Regions from separate parts of the Dyella telluris genome, predicted to be linked through region 2. Evidence: predicted binding sites of a transcription regulator. Region 2 holds the regulator's gene; the other holds the start of a gene.
What was found. Region 2 encodes FliA, which starts transcription of late flagellar genes. Its sites were predicted from a motif close to TAAAGTTTNNCNNNCNNNGGCCGATAA; they were not measured.
Positions count from the first base shown of each region.

Region 1 (9,160 bases), 2.3 Mb from region 2:
TCGAAATCTCCCGGCGCCACGGCGACGGCACCTTCGCGCGACAACCCCAGGAAACGCGCGAAGTCGACCACCGGCACGGTATTGCCACGCAGGTTGAGCATGCCAAGGCACAGTTCACTGGCCAGCACGGAGGTGAGCAGCTCGGGCACGCGGATGATCTCGTGGATGGCCCCCATCGGCAGGGCAAGGCGCGTGTCGTTCACCCGGAAGGACACGCCCTGGCGGCGCTGCCCCTGCGCAGCGCGCTGCCGCGCGGGCTCAAGCGCCTGTGCGTCGCCCGTGGGCATCGGCATGTCGTGCAGGGCGTGCAAGGCATCCACGTTGAGGATCTGCAGGATGCGGTTGCCGCCATCCAGCTTCAGCGCACCGCCGATCATCGACGACGTCGCACCGGCTTCACTGAACATCACCTTCTGCTCGCCCGACACGCGAAGGATCTCGCCGGTGGCATCGAACAGCAGCCCGATGCGCCCCTGGCGGAACTCGACAATGGCGATCTTCGAACCTTCGCGTGCACCGCGATCGGCCACCTGCAGCAACTGGCCAAGATGGATGATGGGAATCAGCCGGCCGCGCAGATTGAACAGGCCCAGCAGATAGGACGGCGCCAGCGGCACCTGCGTGACGACGGAGGGGTAGTTCACCACCTCCTGCACGGTCGCCACCGGCAGCACCAGCTCGGTGTCTCCCAGGTGGAACGAGCCGAACATTTCGGTGGCGTCCTGCCGGGCCGTCAATGCGCTCGAGGATTCCATGGCAATGCTCCGGTTCACGTCGTGCGGCCAATCGTGCGGACCGCAAATTGGTGTTGCGCGCAGTCGATCACGAGCTGGCGACCGCTTTCGCCACCTACTTCGACATGCACGACCCTGATCCTGGTTTCGGCCAGCAGCCGCTGCGCCATGCGCACGTTCTGCTCGCCGATCAATCCGTGGCGCGGCGGCGTGGCGTGCTGCACCATGCAGGCACCACCCGCGATCACCGCCTCCACTTCCTCCTGGTGCCGCGGCGCCAGTTCCATCATCGACAACAGCGTCGGCATGGCGCCGGTGACGTACTTGGCGCCTTCGGCCGTGGTCGCATGCGGCGACTCGGGCAGCAGGCAATGCGCCATGCCGTACAGGCCACGGCGACGCCACAGCAGGCCGATGCCCACGCACGAGCCGAGGATGGCGTGCAGCACGTCGTTGCCGCTGCCGACCTTCACCTCGCACATGCGCACCTGGATGTCCTGACCGTCAGGCGTGTGCATGTTCGCTACGACGGTAGATCAGGGGCTGCTCGAAATCGAAGCCGACATTGAGCCGCGTCAGCGATTCCGATTCACCGATCACCAGGATGCCGTTCGGTGCCATCGCACGACGCACGTTCTCCAGTACGTTGCACTGCCCGGGCTCGTCGAAGTAGATGAGCACGTTGCGCAACAGCGTGATGTCAAAGCGCGCGGCACCATCCAGGCGCTTGTGCAGGTGGTGCCCGCGGAACAGCACGTGACCACGCAGCGATGGCGCCACCAGATAACCCTCACCACAGGCCTGGAAGTACTTGGCCAGCAGATCGGGACGGCTGCGCCGCAGCCCCTCGATGCTCTTGCCCTGGTAATGCCCGGCCCTGCCCACCGCCAGCACGTCGCTGGCGATGTCGGTGGCCAGGATCTGGTACTTGAACGCCGGATGCCGCTCGCGGAATTCCTCGCACAGCATGGCCATCGAATAGGCTTCCTCGCCGGTGGAGGCTGCCGCCGACCACAACTGCAGCGTGGCGCCGGGATGCTGCCGGTACCACTCCGGCAGCAACTGCTGCCAGAAGTGTTCCCAGATGCGCGGCGTGCGGAAGAACGAAGTCTCGTTGGTGGTCACCAGGTTGATGAAGGCACCCACCTCGTCCGGCCGCTCGTCCAGTACCGCGAGGTAATCGCGGTATCGGCTGAGTTCCAGCGCCTGCAGGCGACGGCGGAGCCGTCCCTGCAGCAACGTCCACTTGCGCTCCGCCATGTGGATGCCCGTGTGGCGCTGGACCTTGTCCAGCAAGGCACGCTGGGTGGCGACGTCGATATCGTTCTCGATCTCCATGCTCGTTCCTTCAGACCACGAAGCGACGGACGATCCGGTTCAGTTCTTCCGCACCCTGCGTGAGCGAGGTGGTGGAACGGGCAATGGTGTCGCAAGCGGCGGCGGACTTCTCCGTCTCCTCGGCCACCTGCTGGATCGCCGCGCTCACTTCGCGCGCCGCCACCAGTTGCTCGTCCGCACCGCAGGAGATCTCGGAGATGGCCTGGGTGGTGCGGCTGACGCCGCCGACGATCTTCTCGAACGCCTCACCCGCCTGCCGCGAGATCTCGCTGCCCTGCGTCACGCGCTTCACCGATTCATTGATGAGCTTGGAGATTTCCTTGGTGGCCTGCGAGGAACGCTCGGCCAGCTTGCGCACCTCGTCGGCGACCACCGAGAAGCTAAGGCCATGTTCACCGGCACGGGCCGCTTCAATGGCCGCGTTGAAGGCCAGCAGGTTGGTCTGGCTGGCGATCTCGCCGATCACCTTGATGATCTCGCTGATGTCTTCGGACGACTTGTTGATCAGGTCCATCGCCTCGATCGAGCGCGCGATGGCCTTGGCGCCGCGTTCGGCTTCCTGATGCGTGTCCTTGGCGAGCTGGTCGGCGCTGCGCGAGTTGTTGGCAATGGAGTTGATCGACGCGGTGAGCTCTTCGATGGACGCGTTCATTTCCTCCACCGTGGCGCCCAGCAGCTGCGCGCCGCTGGCCACGCTGCTGGAACGGCCGGCGATCTCCTGCGAGCTGCCGGCGAAACCGCCGGCGGAATCGACCACCTTGCCGATCACGCTGCGCAGGTCGCTCATCATCTGGCCGATGCCGTCGGCGAGCTGGTCGATGGGATCACTGCCCTCCACGCGCACTTCGCCGGTGAGGTCGCCCTCGGCGGCACGGCGCACCACCTTCAGCAGTTCCTCGACCTTGCGCTGGTCGTCGGCGGCGCGACGCTTCACGCTTTCTTCCAGCTCCACCTGCGCGGTGACGTCGGTGGCGAACTTCACCACCTTGCACAGGCGACCGTTGCCGTCGTAGATCGGGTTGTAGCTTGCCTGGATCCAGATCACGCGTCCGCCCTTGCCAAACCGCTTGTAGCGGCCGGCATCGAACTCGCCACGGTTGAGCTTGGCCCAGAACTCGGCGTAGGCCGGACTGGCGGCGTAGCCTTCCTCGCAGAACATGCGGTGGTGGTGGCCCTGGATCTCGTCCAGTGCGTAACCCACGGCACCGAGGAAATTGTCGTTGGCGGTCAGCACGTGGCCGGCCAGGTCGAACTCGATGGTGGCCTGCGCCTTGTCGATGGCGTGGATCTTGCCCTCGTGCTCGGCGCGCTCCTGCCGGCTGGCGGTGACATCGGTGGCGAACTTCACCACTTTGTACGGCTTGCCGTTCTCGTCGAACACGGGGTTGTAGGACGCATTGATCCACACCTCGCGACCGTCGCCGCCGATGCGCTTGTACTCGCCGCGATCGAGCACGCCCTTGCCCAGGTTTTCCCAGAACTTCTTGTACTCGGCACTGGCCGCGTAGCTGGGCTCGCAGAACATGCGGTGATGCTGGCCGCGGATCTCTTCCAGCGTGTAGCCCAGCGCATGGAGGAAGTTGCCGTTGGCCGTGAGGATCTTCCCTTTCAGGTCGAACTCGATCACCGCCTGCACGCGGTTGAGCGCCTCGTTGACCGCACGCAGTTCATGCGGCTCAAGCACGATATCCGGTGTCTCTTTTCCCATGACCCCTCTCCATCATTGGTGAAAACGCAGACAGTTTTGTCTCGTTACGTCAGTGCGGGAGAGGAGATTCCGGGCGGTCGCTCCCCCCGGAGCGTGCCGACCCGTTCGTTTTGTTCCAACGATTCCCGGGCATGCTCCGGCCTGCCCTGGCGTTTCCGCGTGGCACAGCCAGGTCCCTTGGATTCGCCTCCCCCTGCGTTGAGGGGTATCGGCCCGCGATGAAGGGGCTTGAGGCGCCTTTTTGCCTTGAAAACCGCTGTTTTCCGTGAGTTTCGTGAGATTCACGGCTGGATCGATTCAGGCGTCCCCTCGCTGGACAACCTGGATCGAGACAGTGTGATCGACTTCACAAAAAACGGGGCCCGCAGGCCCCGTCATGACGAATGACATAGACCGTCAGGCTAGGGGGCCGCAGCGCGCTTCAGCGACGACTGCGGACGCGCCACCGCATACATCTCCCACGCGATCTGCTTGAGCAGCGCGGTGCGATCCTTGCCGACGGCGTACAGGTCGAAGTGCGTCTTGTCGGGCAGGAAGCGGAAGTCCGAATGCGCGCGCAGGCCATCCAGCACCGCCTTCAACCGATGCGCGGAACCGTCGAGGTAGAAGGTATCGGCAGTGCCCACGATCAGGTGGATCTTGCCGTCCAGGTCGGGTGCCAGTTCCGGCCATTGATCCTGCAGGCGGTGGGCGATGTCGTAGTGGTCACGCCAGTAGGCAACCACGGCGCCATCCACGTCGCCGGTATCGCGATCGAACATGGGCAGTGGGCGGCCGTCCTTGCCGCGCGGGGAAAACACCCACTCGAACGAAGCGATCTGCCCGCCATAGCTGCCCAGCACGCGCTCGATCTGCGCGAACTGCTGGAAGGTGGCGATGACCTTGCCCTGGTCGCGGATCAGCGGGTACGCCGAACCGTCGCCCTTGCGGTACACGTTGGCATGCGGCGCGTAGAGGTCGATGCCGGTGAAGTCGTGGAAGTCGCTGGGGTCGGGCGAGGTGGACCAGGTGCCGCCGAACACCTTCGGGTAACGCGTCTGCAGCCACAGCGTGGCCCAGCCGCCGGACGAATGGCCATTGAGGAAACGGCCGGAGGCCTTGGCATCCATCCGGTAGGTGGATTCCAGTTGCGGGATCAGCTCCTCGGTGAGCGCCTTGCCCCACGGTCCGTTGTTCACCGAGTCGGCGAATTCGTGCGTGCCGGTGGGTGAGGACTCGTCCAGGAACACCCAGATCATCGGCGGCATCTCGCCCTTGGACATGGCCAGCCAGTTGTTGGCCATGGCGCCGACGAAATGGTCGAGGCCACCACCGAAGCCATGCGTGAAATACACCACCGGATACGTTGCGGCCGCCTTGGCGTCGTAGCCCGGCGGCAGCAGCACAAAGCCGCGCATATGTACCGGGCGGCCCCAGAACGCCGTCAGCGCGGGGCTGACGAAGTCGATGTCATGCACGTGCTTGCGCGCCTCGGGCGCCGCATCGCGGGTGGCCTTCGGAGTCGATGGCGACAGCACCCAGGCATCGTGCGCAGGCACGGCCGCGGTCAGTTTCAGCACGGGCACGCTGGACGCCGGCAGGTGCACCTTGATGACGTCGCTGAGCAGGTCGCCGGTGTCGCGGCCGGTGTAGTTGTAGCTGTGGTTGGTGTCCAGCACGGCCTGCACGTAGTAATCGCCGGGCGGCAACCGGGTAAACGCGACCGGGAACGCATGATCGTCCGCGTCGATGTCCACGCCCTTGCCTGCGGCCAGCCGCGCCACCTCGCGCCCCGCCACGCTCACCTTGTCAGGCCTGAGCTGGTCGAGATCCACCTCGGCGATCTTGCCGCCCTTGGCTTCCGCCTCGGCGGCCGCCGCGGGCTCGGCGAATACCAGCAGGCGACCGGAGGCCGCGTCCGTGCCGGCCACGCCAAGATCCAAGTGGAAACGCTGCGGCGCGCTGGCGCCCTCCGCCCATGCCGCGCCCGCGACCAGTCCCAGGCAAAGCACAACACCAAGCTTCAGTCGGTATGACGACATGCCCCCTCCCCGATGGTTTTCCCCAAGTGACGGAACATTCGGCCCAATGGGTTCCGTTGTCCATCCCCGCGCGACCGCGCAGGACATCACGGCAGGCGTTCACCCGTGCCGTACGGCGGGTTGTCCTGCTGGCGGATCCAGTCGGCCAGCAGGCGGAAGTAACCGTCCGTGATGCGCGTGACGTGGCGGGTGCCGTCCTTGTCCTGCACGAACTCGTACATGCCGTGATCAGTGTGCGGGAACACGTAGAGGTCGATCGGCTTGCCGGCCCGCTTCAGGACCGTCAGGCGTTCGCGCGTGACCGCACCCGGGGCATCACGGTCCTCTCCTGCAATCACCCACAGCTGGGGAATGTCCAGCGCGCGGATGGCCGCCACGGCGTCGTAGTTCCAGAGGATGTTGAGGTTGTCGTAACGTGGCGCGCCGGTGCGGCGCAGGTCGGCTTCGTTCTCCGCCAGCATCTCGCCGGTGTATTCGCCTTCGATGGTGTGCAGCCACGGCTCGTTGGCGAACTTGCGCTTGACTGCCGCCAACTGGTCGAAGCCGCTGGTGAAATGCGAAGCCATCACCGCGCCCGTGGCGTCGGTGACCTCGCGGACGCGGGCCATGCTGGCCGCGTCATAGCCCTTCTCCTGCATTTCCAGCACGGCCTGCTGCTGGTCTTCTTCCAGCGGCGTCATCACCAGGCCAAAACCCACGGCGACGAAATCGGCGTGCGCCAGCGCTGCCGCGCGCGGTGCTACCCAGCCGCCCTGGCTGCCACCGAAGAAACCGGCGCGCGAGTAACGTCCCGCCCCGAGTTTGCGCGCCTCGTCCAGCGCGGCGGCTGCGTCGTCCGCCAGCAGTTCAAAGTTCTGCGTGTAATCACCATCCGAAGCACCGGTGCCGCGCTTGTCATAGGCAAACACGGACAGGCCCTGCGCGGCGAACATGTACGGGTAATAGCCACCGATGCCTGGCGTCTTTTCCGAACCGTGCACGAACACCACCAATGGCGACCTGCCACCGGGCTGCGCCGGTTCGATCAAGACGCCAGCCAGTTCCGTACCGTGGCTCTTGAAGTGCGTAGGTGTTTCACGCAAAGCCACCTTCGGCTGCGCGAGAAAACGGCCATCCGCCTGGCGCACGCTCACCACGCCTTGAGCGCAGCGCACAGGCGCATCCACAGCGTTCACGTCGCCGCGCCGGCCATCGATGAAGGTATAGCGTTCCGGTGCCTGCGCGCCCTTGGCGGTGGGGTTGGAAATCACCACCGGCGCCTTGCCAGCCTCGCCGTACACGCCATAGGCGCAGGACACGGGCGCGGCGCAACCCACGCCGGCAAACGACAGGCACAGCAGGCCCGCGACAAGGTTTTTCATGGGCACCGCTCCGTGGTGGGGACGCTGCCACTATAGGCAGTGTCCCGCACGCAACGCCCCTGCTATTGGTCAGGGCGTGCCGGAGGTCTTCGTCGCCGCCACCGGCGACAGGCGAAGATCCTGGAAGTCGAAACTGAAATCCGTCATGGGCGAGATCGGCTCCATGCGCACCTCGCGGATCTTGCCGTCGGCATCCAGCGAGTAACTGACGAAGGCATCGGCATTGAGCGAGCGATCATCCCAGCGCACGATGAAGGTGTCGTGCTGCCACGGCGTCATGGTGCCGGCCAGCTGCGCGGTCTTCGAGAAGCTCATGCGCAGCTTGCCGCCCTGCTGGCTCACCACCACGTCGCCGTACCACTTGTCGCGGAACGTGCCGGCGTAGCCGGACAGCGGCAGCGACGGTTTGCCGTTCTTGTCGCGCGACGCTTCGTGCTTCTTCCAGCTGTCGTCGGCGTTGCCTTCGGACTTCTTCACCGCCGCGGCATAGGCCGCCACCCAGTCGGTCTTGTCCTTGCCCAGGTAGGCATCCAGCACGCGATAGGTCACCGCGTTGAACGCGGCACCGGATTCCTGGTTGGTCAGCACCACCACGCCGAGCTTGAGCTCCGGCACCAGGGTCACGCGCGACACCATGCCGGGCCAGCCGCCCGTATGCCACGCCAGCCGCTGGCCCTGGTAGTCGGACAGGAACCAGCCCTCTCCGTAGCCGGCAAAATTCGGGCGCGTCGCCTTCAATTCCGGTACTGGCGGCTCGCCGATCTTCATCGGCGTCAGCATCGACCACATCTGCTTCTGGCTGTCGGCGGAGAACAGCGCCTTGCCATCCGGCAGTTTGCCACCGGCAAGCTGCACGTTCATCCATTTGGCCATGTCGTGCACGCTGGCGTAGATGCCGCCCGCGCCGGGGTTGTTCGACCAGGCCATCGGCGGCACCGGCTTGAGCTCGGTGAAGTTGAACTTGGCGTGGCCGGTGGCCACGTCCATGCCGGGCTTGAGCTGGGTCATGTCGATCAGCGACTCGTCCATGCCCACCGGCTTGAAGATGCGCTGGCTGATGAAGTCGGCATAGCTCTGCCCCGAGACCTGCTCGATCACCAGCGTGGCTACGCCAAACAGGATGTTGTCGTAGGCATAGGCGCTGCGGAAGCTGGTGGCGAGCGGCACGTCGCGCAGACGTTGCACCACTTCCTTGGTGGTGTAGGTGGTGGGCGGCCAGTACAACAGGTCGCCGGCACCCAGGCCCAGGCCGCTGCGATGCGCCAGCAGGTCGCGGATGCGCATTTCGCGCGTCACGTACGGATCGGACATCTGGAACCACGGCAGGCGATCGATCACGCGATCGTCCATGTTGAGCTTGCCTTCCTCGGCCAGCATCTGCAGCGCCGCGGCGGTAAAGGCCTTGGTGTTGGAGGCAATGGCGAAGCGCGTGCGTGCATCCACCGGTTCCGGCTTGCCCTGTTCGCGCAGGCCGTAACCCTGCTCAAGCACCACCTGCCCGTCCTTCACGATGGCCACGGCAATGCCCGGCACATCGAACTGCTTGCGCACGCTGTCCACGTAGGCGGTGAAGTCCTGCAACTGGGCCGGCAAGGCCGGCTGTGCCGGACTGGCGACGGCTACCGGCGTTGCAGCCGCCGCGGGCGCGGCCTGTGCCCACACCGGCGCGGTGAGAAACAACAGCGCGCAGCAACCCGCCACGCGCGGGGAAAGGGTTCGCAGGAACATGCAGTGGCTCCACCACGGTAAAGAAACCCACTATCGCGGCAAAGGCCTTCCTGATCCAGCACTGAAAGTCACGCTTGCCGACCTCTCGACGCGCTGCGCCGCTGCCCGGATCATGCAAGGTCGTATCGAGGAGTACGCATGAACGACCTGGCCGAATGGATCGCCACCCACGCCCTGTCCGTCTGGGCGCTGCTGCTGGTGGCTGCCCTGCTAACGGGCGACGTGGCCTGGCAATGGAACCGGCGCCACGGCGAAAGGGCGCAGGCGGCT
Region 1 covers NZ_CP060412.1:3,877,636-3,886,795, reverse strand. The annotation lists gene H8F01_RS17000 (chemotaxis protein CheW) at 1-755, opposite strand, end outside; gene H8F01_RS16995 (chemotaxis protein CheD) at 770-1,252, opposite strand; gene H8F01_RS16990 (CheR family methyltransferase) at 1,239-2,072, opposite strand; gene H8F01_RS16985 (methyl-accepting chemotaxis protein) at 2,083-3,780, opposite strand; gene H8F01_RS16980 (alpha/beta hydrolase) at 4,182-5,801, opposite strand; gene H8F01_RS16975 (alpha/beta fold hydrolase) at 5,888-7,162, opposite strand; gene H8F01_RS16970 (serine hydrolase) at 7,232-8,890, opposite strand; gene H8F01_RS16965 (hypothetical protein) at 8,889-9,032, shown strand; gene H8F01_RS16960 (phosphatase PAP2 family protein) at 9,029-9,160, shown strand, end outside.
Region 1: a site for FliA is predicted at 3,986-4,012, ahead of H8F01_RS16985 (methyl-accepting chemotaxis protein). Genes of this name have one in related genera too.

Region 2 (9,160 bases):
GCCCACGCGCACCATCAGCACGCGCTGAATCGCCAGGGTAAGCGGCACCGCCAGTTCCAGCGTGCTGCCCTTGCCCAACTGCGAGCGCACGCTCAGGGTGCCGCCCAGTTCCACCACGCGCGTCTTCACCACGTCCATGCCCACGCCGCGACCGGAGATGTCGGAGACGGTGGCCGCGGTGCTGAAGCCGGGGCGGAAGATGATTTCGTAGCACTCGTTCTCGGTGAGGCGCGAGGCCTGAGCCTCGTCCATCAAGCCCTTCTCCACCGCCTTGCGGCGCAGGACCTCGGGATTCATGCCGCGCCCGTCATCGGACACGGTGATGACGATGCGCTCGCCACGCTGGCTTGCGCCCAGCGTGACCTTGCCCTTGCGCGGCTTGCCGGCGCGCTCGCGCTCTTCCGGCATTTCCAGGCCGTGGTCGAGCGCGTTGCGGATCAGGTGCACCATCGGGTCGGCCAGCGCCTCGACCAGGCTGCGGTCCAGATCGGTGCCTTCGCCTTCCTGCACCAGTTCCACGTCCTTGCCAAGCTGGCGCGACAGGTCGCGCACGATGCGCGGAAAGCGCTGGAACAGGCGGCCGACCGGCTGCATGCGCATGCCGAGCACCGCGTTCTGCAGCGCATCGGCCACGCGATCGAGTTCGGTGGCGGCGAGTTCCAGTGTTTCGTCGCCCTGCTTGGCCGCCAGGCTCAGCAGGCGATTGCGCACCAACACGAGTTCACCGGCACGATGCACCAGCGCATCGAGGCGCGCGGTATCCACGCGTACGGTATTTTCCGGCGCGGGCGCCGCGGCCTTGGCGGCAGCGGCAGGAGCCGGCGCGGGCGCGGCAACCGGCGCAGGAGCTGGCGCGGGCGCCTGCGTGCCGGGCACGCCGCCCTTGCCATGAAGATTGTCGAGCAGCGATTCGAACTCGTCGTCCGAAATCGAACCGGCCGGCGTGGCCGCCACCGATGCATCCACCGCACCGGGCATGCCGCCCTTGCCGTGCAGGTTGTCCAGCAGCGCTTCGAATTCGTCGTCGCTGATGCTGCCCGACTCGGGTGCAGCCGCCGGCACGCCCGGTGACCCGCCGGTGCCGTACAGGCTGTCCAGCAGGGCCTCGAATTCCGAATCGTCAATGGTGCCGTCGCTCGGTGGCGGCGCCACCGGCGGGGCGACCGGCTTGGGTGCCGCAGCCGGCTTGGGCGCCGCGGCACCCGGCGTCAGCCGCTGCAGCAGCGCCGGCGGCGGCATGGCCATCGACTCGCCGGCGGCCAGGGCCGCCATCATGTCGTTGAGCAGGTCCAACGCTTCCAGCAGCGCGTCCATGCGGTTGGCATCGAGCAGCAATTGCCCGTTGCGCGCCACGTTGAGCAGGTCTTCGGCGTGATGGCACAACTGCACCATCGGTTCGATGGCGAGAAAGCCCGCGCCGCCCTTCACCGTGTGGAACGCGCGGAACACGGCGTTCAACAGATCGGCGTCACGCGGCGCGCTTTCCAGCCCGACCAACTGCTCACCCAGGCGCTGCACAAGCTCCCCGGCTTCCACCAGGAAATCGTTGCGCAACTCGCTGTCCAGCGTGGGATCCATCATTAATCTGCCTTTGAAACCTTTCCATGCGCCCGGTTCTGCCCCACCGTCATTCCCGCGGAGGCGGGAATCCAGTGACGTTCACACCAGCGCGAAGGCGCTGAATCCCCGCTTCCGCGGGGATGACGGTGAGGAACCAAGCACCATACCGAGGCCATGATTGGGCGCTTAGAAACCGAATTCGCTCAACAGGCGATCTGCCTCGTCCTGGCTGGTGACCTTCACCGGGCCCGCGGCGGCTTCGCCCGAAGCCAGCGCGCCGGTCAGGCTCACCAGTTCCAGCAGCGAGTTCTCCACGCTGCCGATGAAGTTCACGACCTTCTTGATGCGCTGGCCAGACAGGTCCTGCCACGACTGCGCCACCACGAATTCGGCCATGCCTTCGCGATGCTCGTTGGCAAACGTCTGCGCCTGCTTCGCCAGTGTCAGCACCGTGTCGCCATCGGCACTGCCGTCGATCACGCGGGCGGCGCTGTCGGCCAGCGCGTCGGCCTGCGGACGCATGCGCTCGGCGAAATCCAGCGTGCCGTGTGCGGCCTGCGAGCTCATTTCGAGCACTTCTTCCAGATGCTGGCGCGCATCAGCCACGCTGCCCGGCACGCCTTCCTGGGCCAGGTCGCCACCGAGGCGACGCACGGCATCGTGCAGGTCACGGGCCAGCAGGCCCAGCGCGCGGAACATGCGCTGTTCACGCTGGCGCACCAGCACGTCGAGCGCCTGCTCGAAGGCGACGCCGTCGGAGCTGTTCAGCAGGTCATGCAGTTCCTGCGGCATGGCTTCTCCCGCCATCAGGGACACTTGTGCGTTCATGCGCTCGCTCCGCTGGCGGCCAGGCGTTCAAAAATCTTGCCGAGTTTTTCCTGCAGGGTGACGGCGGTGAACGGCTTGACGATGTAGCCATTCACGCCGGCCTGTGCGGCGGCGATGATCTGGTCGCGATTGTTTTCCGCGGTGACCATGAGCACCGGCATGCCCTTCAGCGTGGGCTCGGCACGGATGGCGCGCAGCAGATCGATGCCCGTCATGTTGGGCATGTTCCAGTCGGTCACGACCATGTCGAAGCTGTTGTTGCGCAACATGGTCAGTGCGTTCTCACCGTCGTCGGCCTCCTGGATCAGCCCGTTGCTGAAACCCAGTTCGACCAGCAGGTTGCGAACGATGCGCCGCATGGTGGAAAAGTCGTCCACCACGAGGATCTTCATATTCTTGTCCAAACGCTTTCTCCGCTGCGCGTTACTTGGCTAGATGGGTTTGCTGAAACGATGGCATGTCGCTGGGCGCCAACCCGTGGCCGTCGCGCTGCGTGAACCGGAAGCCCGCCTGCTGCTCCGGCGATCGCGCCCGTGTCACATGCCTTTCGTTCCCTTCCTTTGTTTCTTCGAGGCTTCCTGCTGACCCTCGCTCCAGCCGCTCATGCGCGCACGCAAGCGCACGATGGCCTGGCCGTGGATCTGGCACACGCGTGATTCGGTCACGCCGAGCACCGCACCGATCTCCTTGAGGTTCAGCTCTTCCTCGTAATACAGGGACATCACCAGCTGTTCGCGCTCGGGCAGGCTGCCAATGGCTTCCACCAACGCCCCGCGCATGTCGGCATGCTCGACGCTGTCGGCGGGGCTCAGGCTGTCGCCGTCGGCCACGTCGAACGCCGCGCCACCGTCCGCGTCGTCCGGCGCGGAGAGGCTGAGCAGGCGAGCGCTCGCGGCGTCGGCCAGCACCTGGTGATATTCCTCGGCACCCATGCCCAGACGCCGCATGACTTCGGCATCCTCGGCATCCGCGCCGGTTTCGATTTCAATCTGACGAACAACCTCCGCCATTTCGCGCACTTTTCGATGCACCGACCGTGGGGTCCAGTCGGTGCGCCGCAACTCATCGAGCATCGCACCACGGATGCGGATACCCGCAAACGTCTCGAAACTCGCGTTTTTGCCGGTGGTGAAATTGCGCGCGGCCTCCAGCAAACCGATCATGCCGGCCTGAATCAGGTCGCTGACGTCCACGCTGGGCGGCAGTCGGCCCATCAGGTGATAGGCGATCCTGCGTACCAGGGGCGCATGCTGGCGAACCAGTTCGTCGGCACTCTGCCGCTGCAGCTGCAGATATTCGGAAGCCACACTCATGTCACCACCCCGTCGCTACTGCGGCCTGCCTGCTGAAAAAGGCGATACGGTCCAGGCCCAGTCGCTCGGGTTCACCCCATGTATCGACCGCACCTGCCAATTGCTTGAATGCCAGCCCCGACCGGCTCGACGGCCACAGATCCACCACCGCGCTCTGGCGGCGGATGGCCTGCTTCAATCGTTCGTCGTGCGGCACATGGCCCATGAAATCCAGCGCCACGTCCAGGAAGCGGTCGCAAACCCTTGCGAGCTTCTGGTGCAGCTGCTTTGCCTCGCCCATGTTGCGCACCATGTTCGCCACCATGCGGAACCGGCGCACGCCGAAATCGCGGCTGAGCACCTTGAGCAAGGCGTAGGCATCGGTGAGCGAAGCAGGCTCGTCGCACACCACCACCACCACGTCGTCCGCCGCCGCGGCGAACATCGCCACGTTGTCGGAGAGGCCGGCGGCGGTATCCACCACCAGATAATCCGGCGGCGACACCAGGTCGTCGAAGGCGCGGATCACGGCCGCATGCTCACCCGAGCCCAGCTGGGCGAGGCGGCGCGTACCCGATCCGGCCGGCACCACTTTCAGCCCGTGCGGGGCCGGCATCAGCAGGTCTTCGATGGTGCAGCTGCCGTCGAGCAGGTGCCCGATGTGGCGCGTGGGCGAAAGGCCCAGCAGCACGTCGATGTTGGCCAGACTCATGTCGGCGTCCAGCAGGATCACCTTGTGCCCCTGCATGGCCAGCGCCATGCCGAGGTTCACCGACACGGTGGTCTTGCCCACGCCGCCCTTGCCGCCCGCCACCGCGATGGCGCGGCAGCGCTTCTGCGGCGCGCCACCACTCAGTCCGTAGGCCTGGTCACGTTCCGGCGCTTGCCGGGTGTGTCGTTCGGTCAGCGCACGCAGCATGCTTTCCAACCCCATCGCCTGATTCATTGCGAAAACACCGTTCATGCGTTCGCCACCGCTAGTCCGAATCGATCCGCCATCACCATGTCATCCGCCGGGCCGTTGCCCTTGAGCACCTGCGCGGCACGGCACACCAGCACACGCGCGTCGGCGGTGGCGATGTCCTCGGGCACACGCTGGCCGTCGGTGACGTAATCAAGCGCCAGCCGGTGACGAATCAGCACCGACAGCGCACCGCCGAGGCTGGGTGCCTCGTCGAGCTTGGTAAGAATGCAGGCGTGCGGCTGCACCGGCAGGTAGGCGCGCACGGCCTCGTCGAGCGAGGATGCGTGCGCGTTCGCCGCCAGCACCAGGCAGGCGCGCAAGTCGCCGCCGTTGCGCAGCACTTCCAGTTGTTCCGCCAGTCGCGGATCGCCACCGGCAAGGCCGGCGGTGTCCACCAGCACGGTGTGGCAACCGCGCAGCAGTTCCAGCACCTGGCGCAGGCTGTCGGCGTCGTAGGCCGGGTACACACGCACGCCGAGCAGGCGGCCGTAATGTTCCAGCTGCGCCGCGGCGCCGATGCGGTAGTGGTCGGTGCTGACCAGCGCCACCTGCGATGCGCCATGGCGCATCACGGCCCGCGCGGCGAGCTTGGCGATGGTGGTGGTCTTGCCCACGCCGGTGGAACCGACCAGGGCGGTCACCGTGCGGCGCTCCGCGTGATCGCGCGGGCTGATCGACAGGCTGCGGCTCAGTACGCCTAGCGGCAGATAGCGCGCCTGCTCGGCATTGATCTCCACCGGCAGCTCACCCACCAGCTGGCGGGCGACGTCCGGCTCGATGCCCAGGCGGGTCATTTCACGCAGGATGCGCGCGCGCATCGGCTGGCGGCGCTCCATGTCGTTCCAGATCAGGCTGGACAGCTGGGTTTCCAGCAGGTCGCGCAGGCTGCCCAGTTCGGCGCGGACGCGTGCGGTGTCCTGCATGGCGCGCTCGAGCATGGGATGGAGCGCGGCCGGTGCATCGGCGTCGGCCACCGGCGGGACCGGTTCGGCGGCGGCGGGTTTCGCCTCGGCAATCTTCGCGTTCGGTGCGGCGGGCAGCATCTCCACCACCTTCGTTGCCGGCACTTCCGCTGCGGGCTCCGAACGCGCCGGCGTTGCGGCACGCGATGACAGCGACACGGTGACGCCTTCGTCGTCGCGACGGTTCGCCGTCGGCAGCGGCGGCGGCAAGACGTCGGAACGTCGCGCGGCGGGCTTCATCTCCACCACGGCCGAAGGTGCCGGTGCACTGGCGCGCTCCACTTCCAGCGGTGCGCCGTGGCGGGCGGCTTCGCGCACCAGGGCTTCGTCGAAATCCACCGCGGCGATGATCTCGATGCCGTCATCCATCCGGCGCGTGGAAAGGATCACCGCATCCGGCCCCTGGTCCTCGCGTACTGCACGCATGGCCTGGCGCATGTCCGGGGCCACGAAACGCTTGATCTTCATGCCTTGCTCCGCGAAACGTCGACGATGAGCAGGTGGCTCGGACACGCGGCCATGCCGTTCGCCGCAGCCATCGAAAGCCTGTGTTTTGCGCCCGCGCTACTCATCCCTTCTTCCTTCGCTCGTCTGTTCGATTAACGACCCAGCGCCTGCACCAAACGCACTCGGCGGTTGTCCGGCACTTCGTTGTAGGCCAGTACGTGCAGGTTCTGTGCCACATGGCGCGTAAAGCGCGCGAGCCACGGACGAAGCTGCGGCGCGACCAGCAAAACAGCGGGTTCGCCGCTCATTTCCTGCTTGCGCGCGGCGTCGGCGACGCCCTGCTGCAGGCGGTCGGCAAGGCCCGGTTCCACCGCAGCGCCCGCTACACCGCCGTTTGCGAGCGATCCCAGCAGGATCTGCTCCAGTTCTGGCGCCAGCGTGATGACCGGGATCTCCGTGCCCAGTCCCGAGATCTCCTGCACGATCTGGCGACCCAGCGCGACGCGAACGGCGGCGGTAAGTGCGCCGGGATCCTGACTCTGGCTCGCGTGCTCCGCCAAGGTTTCGACGATGCTGCGCATGTTGCGGATCGGCACGCGCTCGGCCAGCAGGTTCTGCATGACCTTGACCACCACGCCCAGCGACAGGCGCTTGGGCACCAGGTCTTCCACCAGCTTGGGCGCGTTCTGGGCCAGGCGGTCCAGCAGCTGCTGCACGTCCTGGTGGCTGAGCAGTTCGTGCGCGTGGCTCTGCAGGATGTGCGACAGGTGGGTGGCCATCACCGTGGCCGGGTCCACCACTGTGTAGCCCAGGCTCTGCGCGTTTTCGCGCTGGCCCGGCTCGATCCAGACGGCCTCCAGGCCAAACGCCGGATCGCGCGTGGCAATACCCTGCAGGCCGTCCTGCACGCGACCGGGATTGATCGCCAGCAGGCGGTCGTTGTGTACTTCGGCCTCGCCCATCGGCACGCCCATCAGGGTGATGCGGTAGGTATTCGGGCCCAGATCCAGGTTGTCGCGGATATGCACCGCCGGCACCAGGAAGCCCATCTCCTGCGACAGCTTGCGGCGCACCGATTTGATGCGGCCCATCAGCTCGCCGCCCTGGTGCGTGTCCACCAGCGGAATGAGCCGGTAACCCACTTCCAGCCCCAGCGGATCGACGCTGGCGACGTCTTCCCAACCCAGTTCGAGACGCTCGGTGGGCGCAGCAGCCGGCGGCGGCACCTCGGCCGCGGCCTTGGCCACGCGCTCCTGCGCTTCGCGATCGCGCTTCACCATCAGCCATGCCGCGCCACCGCACGTACCACCCAGCAGCAGGAAGGCAATGTTCGGCATGCCCGGGATCAGGCCCATCACGCCCAGCACCACGCCCGCCACCGCGAGCGCACGTGGCTGGCCAAACAGCTGGCCCACCAGCTGCTTGCCCATGTCGGTGGACTTGGACACGCGCGTCACGATCACGGCGGTGGCGATGGACAGCATCAGCGACGGCACCTGCGCCACCAGACCGTCACCGATGGTCAGCAGCGTGTAAGTCTTGGCGGCCTCGCCGGCCGACAGGCCGTGCTGCAGGATGCCGACGAAGAAGCCGCCGACAATATTGATGATCAGGATCAGGATGCCGGCCGTGGCATCGCCGCGCACGAACTTCGAGGCACCGTCCATCGAACCGTAGAAATCCGCTTCCTCGCGCACTTCCTGGCGGCGCTCGCGTGCCTGTTCCTGATTGAGCAGGCCGGCGTTGAGATCGGCGTCAATCGCCATCTGCTTGCCGGGCATGGCATCCAGGGTGAAGCGCGCGGTCACTTCGGACACGCGCGTGGCGCCCTTGGTCACCACCACGAAGTTGATGATGGTGAGGATGGCGAAGACGACAAGACCCACGGCGAAGTTGCCGCCGATGACGAACTCGCCGAAGGCCTCGATCACCTTGCCCGCCGCGCCGGGGCCATCGTGGCCGTGCAGCAGCACCACGCGGGTGGAGGCAATATTCAACGCCAGTCGCAGCAACGTGGCCATCAGCACCACGGTGGGGAACGCGGCGAACTCCAGCGGACGCATCACGTAGATCACCGCCAGCAGGATCACCAGCGACAACGCGATGTTGAAACTGAAGAGCATGTCCAGGATGAACGGCGGCAGCGGCAACATCATCATCGCCAGCGCGGCGAGCATGATCACCGGCGCGCCCAGTCCACGGCGGCCGAGCGTTTTCAGATTGCCAAGGGCAGTAGCGGTAGCCATTGCGTTTCCGTCAGAACTTGTAGGGACCCATCAGGTCCGGATCGACATCGGGTTGCGGCGCCTTCGGCGGTTGTTCACCGCGGGCGACGGCCTGCTTGAGCTGGAACACGTACGCGAGCACCTGCGCCACGGCGACATAGAGCCCCGAAGGGATCTCGCGATCGAGCTGGGTGGTGGCATACAAGGCGCGTGCCAACGGCGGCGCTTCCACCGTGGGAATGCGATGGCTGGATGCCACCAGGCGGATCTGCAGGGCCAGTTCGTCCATGCCCTTGGCGATCACGCGCGGCGCGCCCATGCGGCCTTCGTCGTAGCGCAGCGCCACGGCGAAGTGCGACGGGTTGGTGATCAGCACGTCGGCCTTGGGCAGCTCCTGCATCATGCGCTTGCGCGCCATCTGGAACTGCATCTGGCGCACGCGCGCCTTGAGCTCGGGATTGCCGTCGCTTTCCTTCGACTCGTCCTTCAGCTCCTGGCGCGTCATGCGCAGGCGCTTGGTGTGGTCAAACTTCTGGTACAGCGCGTCGGCGCCACCGATCAGCGCAAGGATGGAACCGAACAGCAGCGCGCCATGCCCCAGCAGGCTCATCGCCTTCATCGTGCCCGCGCCCACTTCGCCACGGCCGGTGGCCATCAGGTCGTTCTGCCAACCTTTCAGGACCATCACCAGCACTGCGCCGATCAGCAGCAGCTTCACCAGCGACTTGGCCAGTTCCACCAGGCCGCGCATGGCGAAGATGCGACCCAGTCCGGCGATGGGATCGAGCCGTTCGAACTTCGGCTGCAGCGCTTCGGCGCTGAAATTGAGGCCGCCCAGCAGCAGCGGCGCCGCCAGTGCGGCGAGCACCGTGGCCGTGGCCA
Region 2 covers NZ_CP060412.1:1,141,323-1,150,482, forward strand. The annotation lists gene H8F01_RS05335 (chemotaxis protein CheA) at 1-1,578, opposite strand, end outside; gene H8F01_RS05340 (protein phosphatase CheZ) at 1,747-2,388, opposite strand; gene cheY (chemotaxis response regulator CheY) at 2,385-2,792, opposite strand; gene H8F01_RS05350 (RNA polymerase sigma factor FliA) at 2,925-3,701, opposite strand; gene H8F01_RS05355 (nucleotide-binding protein) at 3,703-4,626, opposite strand; gene flhF (flagellar biosynthesis GTPase FlhF) at 4,641-6,074, opposite strand; gene flhA (flagellar biosynthesis protein FlhA) at 6,206-8,299, opposite strand; gene flhB (flagellar biosynthesis protein FlhB) at 8,310-9,160, opposite strand, start outside.